2 linked regions of the Desulfosediminicola ganghwensis genome follow. The protein of the gene in region 2 interacts with the protein of the main gene of each other region in a pairwise test. Links are inferred from orthologs where the notes say so. Each region holds a gene or a part of one and is shown on either strand. Other genes may lie near its edges.

What was found. The genes of interacting proteins can lie anywhere in the genome.
Region 1: the proteins of rlmB (region 2) and FCL45_RS14395 interact in binary tests that used the Escherichia coli proteins (3 or more experiments, as listed by UniProt). The link is inferred for Desulfosediminicola ganghwensis from one-to-one orthologs.

What each region holds. Positions count from the first base shown.
Region 1 is NZ_CP050699.1:3,389,809-3,392,691, reverse strand. It holds FCL45_RS14395 (NAD(P)H-hydrate dehydratase), read left to right. Parts: upstream 1-584; coding sequence 585-2,183; downstream 2,184-2,883. Other genes in the region: ung (uracil-DNA glycosylase), read right to left, coding at 2,871-2,883; FCL45_RS14390 (CBS domain-containing protein), read left to right, coding at 2,193-2,642; lptF (LPS export ABC transporter permease LptF), read left to right, coding at 1-444. UniProt on the Escherichia coli protein: Bifunctional enzyme that catalyzes the epimerization of the S- and R-forms of NAD(P)HX and the dehydration of the S-form of NAD(P)HX at the expense of ADP, which is converted to AMP.
Region 2 is NZ_CP050699.1:4,863,059-4,865,959, forward strand. It holds rlmB (23S rRNA (guanosine(2251)-2'-O)-methyltransferase RlmB), read right to left. Parts: upstream 1,912-2,901; coding sequence 1,090-1,911; downstream 1-1,089. Other genes in the region: rpsA (30S ribosomal protein S1), read left to right, coding at 1-949; gmk (guanylate kinase), read right to left, coding at 1,908-2,522; FCL45_RS20865 (DUF370 domain-containing protein), read right to left, coding at 2,538-2,828. UniProt on the Escherichia coli protein: Specifically methylates the ribose of guanosine 2251 in 23S rRNA.

The DNA of each region.
Region 1 (2,883 bases), 1.5 Mb from region 2 along the record:
ATTATGTGGCTACCCAATGCTATATTCCTGCTCATAGCTTTTTACGCGATTAACAGGGTCACCCACGAAAAACCCATTTTACCTGAACGGCTGCAGTTCATGCTGAACAATCTCTATGCCATAGCACTGAAGCCTTTTGTTTATCTGTGGAAAAAGATCTACAACCTGCTGTTTGGGTCCCGAACCGAGGTTTCGCAAAGCCCGAGCGGCGATAAGCCCGGTGAAGAAATTGCCGATGACGAACTCAAGGTGCTGCGTGGGGATGAGCATGCAAAAATCTACCACTACTCTCAATGTCGTTTGTATAACCAGGACAGTTGCTCAACCACATTTCTCAGTGCCGCCTGGGCCGAGGAAGCCGGTTTCAAGCCATGTAAACTTTGTGCACCCAAAACGAACATAAGCCCGGCCGCCCCGCCCTCAGGGTCGAAGGGTGTCAAATAGTTTTTTTTGATTACATCTATATATTTTTACTTGAATATTTCAGCCCGTTCAATAGTATCTGAGGTAATGACTGTATAAGATAGAAATAACGACCAGAAATTCACAGCCCGGGATAGCTGTTCCGTTCGTAAGGAGTCCGTATGAAATTGCCCACCGCCCAGGAAATGCAGGCCCTCGATAAATGCGCCATCGAAGAGTTCGGAATTCCAGGAATCGTCCTCATGGAAAATGCCGGCCTTGGTACAGTGCGTATGATGCAGAAACATCTCGGTGACTGCAAAAATACCTTTGCCTCTATTTTCATAGGCCCTGGCAACAATGGCGGTGATGGTCTCGTTATTGGTCGCCATTTGCACCAATTGGGTTGCAAACCTATATTTTTCTTTCTGATAAACCCGGACAAACTCAAAGGCGACGCCGCGACCAACCTTGCCATTATTAAAAAGCTTCGGCTGCCCTTTCATGTCATTGATACAGAATCAAGGGTGCAGACCATTTCAGTTCTCTACAAACAGATAGAGTCACGTGGTATGCCCTGCTACGCTATCATAGACGCTATCTTCGGTACTGGCCTTACCCGTGATGTGGCAGAACATTATGCCTCCGCCATTGAGTTGATCAATAGTCATGGATTTGCCCACCAGAAACCCATCATCTCTGTCGATTGTCCCTCCGGCATGAATGCCGATAACGGCAAAGTGCTTGGTACCTGTGTTAAGGCAGACTACACAGCGACCTATGGTTTTGCAAAGCCAGGTCATTTTATTCACGACAGCCGTGAACTGACAGGTGAACTGGAGGTAATCGATATTGGCATTCCTCCGGAAGCTCTCGAAAAGGTACCAGTTTCCAACGAACTGCTAGATGAAAATATCATTAAAAAAATCGCTCCGGAACTCGCCAGGAAGCGTTCTTCGCACAAGGGCAATTACGGCCATCTTCTGATACTCGCCGGTTCAGCGGGCAAAACCGGCGCTGCCATATTAAGCGGACTTGGTGGATTGCGGGGGGGATGTGGCCTGGTTAGCCTCGCCGTACCCGGTGATCTTAATCCGGTCATCGAAACGAACCTGCTCGAGGCAATGACCATTCCGCTTTCGGGTACCAATACCTTAACCTACAACGATACTGACCTCATCCTTTCTCAGCTTGAAGGCAAAGATGCACTGGTTATCGGCCCTGGTATCGGCACCTCAACAAACACAGCCCGACTGATACTCTCTTTATATCAACAGGTAACTGCCCCGACAGTTGTAGATGCGGATGCTCTAAACATTCTCGCTGAAAGTAAGGAATATATCCGTGAGGCTGGTGGATTGAGAATTTTCACTCCACATCCCGGAGAATTAAGCAGATTGATAGGCTGGACCATTAGCGAAATACAGGAAAACAGACTCGAAGCCGCCCGCACGGCGTGTGCCGCCTTCAATAATGACAGCAGCCAGAATATAGTTATCCTAAAGGGAGCGGGTACTATTATCGCCTCACCAGGACGTACCACGCTCATCAACACTTCCGGTAATCCTGGAATGGCGACCGGTGGCATGGGGGATGTCCTTTGCGGCATAATCGGTGCAATGCTCTGTCAGGGGCTTGACCCGCTAACTGCAGCAGCAGCAGGTGTTTACCTGCACGGTGCTGCAGCTGACAGATTGTACGATGAGTTTGGACCGGGCTATACCGCCAGTGAAGTTGCCCACATGATTCCCGAAACTTTGAAGGCATTACAAACAGAATAGGTCATCACTATGAAAATCGCTGCAGACATCATGACCAGAGAATTGATCACTGTCACTAAAGACGTGTCAGTAAAAGAGTTGGCACTCTTGTTTACAAGTAAAGACATCAGCGGTGTACCCGTTGTCGATGCGGATGAACAACTCATAGGCATTGTTACCCAAAGCGATCTGATCTATCAGAATAAAAAAGTGCATATACCGGCTGTCGCCACTATCCTCGATGCCTTTATCTTTCTGGAAAGACCAGCCAAAATGGATCAGGAGATGAAGAAAATAGCAGGTGCAACGGTTGCAGAAATCTACACGCCTGATCCTGTCACGGTGGAAGAGGAGACCGGGCTTGATGAGATTGCCACCATCATGGCCGAGAAAAAACTGCACACCCTGCCGGTACTCAAAGACGGAAAAATGACAGGCATAATCGGTAAAAGAGACATCATAAGAACCATCATCTCTTAAGATCGTGTAGGATTCTCGCTTTTTTATTGAATTACCACTAAAGCTCGGCTTCAAGGCGTGAGGGGAAAGTTGATAGGAGTAACAGCTTAGAGCTAAAAAGCTCTTCTCTACGAGCCGATTGCATAATGATTCAGGCGATTGTGCAATTGCTAATCAGTTACACCTCTCTCATCACCTCTGTCCTCTCACCTTCTCAAGCTGAAGGTGAGCGCTAATCGGATTTTTTTATTACCAGATAATT
Region 2 (2,901 bases):
GGTCTTTGCTGCCAGGCTCGGCGGCGGCTCAGGCGCTGAACAGCTCGAAGATGCCTTTCATAGCGGTATCCCTATTGAAGGATTGGTTAAAGCTGAAATAAAAGGTGGTTTTGAGATCACCCTCGGCGGCAACATCCGCGCCTTCTGCCCGTATTCACAGATGGGCCTCAGACGCGTTGAAGATGCCGCCGCCACCTATCTCGACACCCGTATGACCTTTCGCATAACAAAGTTTGAACCAGGCGGCAGGAACATCGTGGTGTCTGCCCGTGCCATTCTGGAAGAAGAGCAAGAGGCCAGGCGCGAAGAACTCCGCCAGACCTTATCTGAAGGTGACACGGTTGAAGGTGAAATCACCTCACTCAGGGACTTTGGCGCTTTTGCCGATATCGGCGGCATTGATGGCCTGATCCCTATTTCCGAGGTTGGCTGGAGTCGGGTGGAAAATATTGCCGACGTCTTCACCGTTGGTCAAAAGGTCAATGTTATCATCAAGAAACTTGATTGGGACAACAACCGAATCTCACTGAGTTTCAAAGAGACACTCACCGACCCTTGGGAGGAAGCTGTCACCAATTTCCCTGAAGGCTCAACTGTAACTGGCAAAGTCGTTCGCCTCGCCCAATTCGGCGCCTTTGTCAATCTGGCTCCCGGTGTCGATGGCCTGGTGCATATTTCCAAACTTGGCAGCGGCAGAAGAATCAACCACCCCCGTGAGGTGGTCGAAGAAGGTCAGGAGCTTGAGGTAATCGTTGAATCCATTGACCTGGACGAACGACGCATCAGCCTTGCACCTACCGATTACGTCTCCGAGGAATCCAAGGAGAATATTGAAAAAGCCGACTACACCAGCTATGTGAAGAAATCTCAGAAGAAAGAAAAAGCCGACAGCAATACAGGCAGCTTCGGAGCCTTGCTGAGAGCCAAGATGGACCAGAAGAAGAAGTAGGTTTCAGCTCGTCATCAGACATCATTTACAGCTAAAAAGCCTGCAGATACTGACAGTATCTGCAGGCTTTTTTATTTTTGGGCGGGCTAAACGCCCTGCCTAAAAATTCTTAGAGCGTGCCTGTATATAGCGATTGAGCTTTATTCCCCTTTTTTGACACAGGCCGCCTGCCGCATTGCCTCGAACATGATCACTGCCGCGGCGACGGAACTGTTTAACGAGTCAAGGGTCCCCTCCATCGGGATGGAAATGAGCATATCACATTCCTTGCGCACCAGCGGCCTGATACCTTTCCCCTCGCTCCCCACTACAATACAGGCAGGCAGATTGAGGTCGGTCTCATAGAGTGATACGGCAGTCTCATCCTTGATGGCACCGAAAACCCAGGCTCCGGCCTCTTTGAGCTTTTTGAGCGCGGTGGCAAGATTGGTCACCTGACAGATATCAATGTGTGACATTGCACCAGCTGACGATTTTGCGGCAGTTCCGCCAAGAGGAGCCGAACGCTCACGGGTCAACACAACTCCTGTTACCCCTGAAGCAAGAGCAGAGCGAATAATTGCGCCGAGATTATGTGGATCCTGCAAACTGTCGCAAACTATCAGGCGTGGCTTTTCACCGGCCTCGATTCTTTGCCTGAAGCGCTCGACAATCGTATCAAAATCAATCAGCGAAGAGGCGCTGGTTTTTGCCAGAACGCCCTGATGACGGACCTGTGAAGCCCCCTCACCAATCAGCCTGAATGATTGCAGAAAGCTCACTTTGACCTTTGCCTTTCTGGCCAGTTCAACGATCTCATCCTGCTTTTTCCCTCTGCGCTCTTTCAGCAGAATGACCTCTGTAACCCGCTCAGGCTCCCTGGTGAGTGCCTCGACCACCGGATGAGTACCAAACAATAAATCGTCACTCAGTTTGATCCGTTTTTCTGCGGCAGGCCTCGTATCTTTATAATCTTTTCTCATGAATCCACTTCTACTCTTACCAACTCACCCGTTGGTCGTCTGCGAACCTTTGCCCTCTCGGCAATTATTATCGAGGAAAGAACTTCACATGCTTCTTCAAGGTTATCGTTAACCACCAGATAGGCATAATTGTCGACAGCCCTCATTTCGGTTCTGGCATTTTGCAGGCGGAGCTGCAATACATCCTCGTCTTCCGTGTTTCTCTTTCTTAGTCTGGTTTCCAGCACCGCAATGCTCGGTGGTGCAATGAAAATCTGCACGCTCTCAAATGCAACAGAGTTTCTTATTATTTCAGCTCCCTGTACATCAATATCGAGAATGACATCCTCACCACTGTCGAGCTGATCACGTACAGCTGATACGCTGGTACCATAGAGATTGTCGTGGACCCTCGCCCACTCAATAAACTGCTGCTTCGAGATCATTTCCTCGAAAGAATCCTTGTCCACAAAATAGTAATCCTTGCCGTCATGCTCACCTTTTCGTGGTGGCCGTGTGGTGTGTGATACCGAAAAGTTCAGACCCGGAATGCGTGCCATCACTTTTTTCAACAAGGTGGTCTTTCCCGTCCCGGACGGGGCCGAAATAACAAACAGTAAACCTTTATTCATTGGTTCCAGTGCAATTTAAACTTTTTCTTTAGGTTGTCTCTGCTCCAACTCAGCCAGGTGGTACTCGGGATATAATGCCTGCATTCTCTGGGTAATGGTATCTGATTGTACTGATGAGAGAACTACATGGCTTGAATCCATGACGAGAATCGACCTGGTACGGCGCCCCTCGGTAACGTCAATGAGTTTGCCATCTTTCTTGGCAATATCTTTCAATTTCCTGGCCGGAGAAGAACCTGTATTCACCACGGCAATGACCCTCTCAACCATTACCGTATTTCCAAACCCTACATTCAGAAGTTTCATTGTTTTTCCGCTGGACGCCGGAAAGAGTACACACATCAGCATCAATGCCGAAACATTGCGCCGCAGCTCTCTA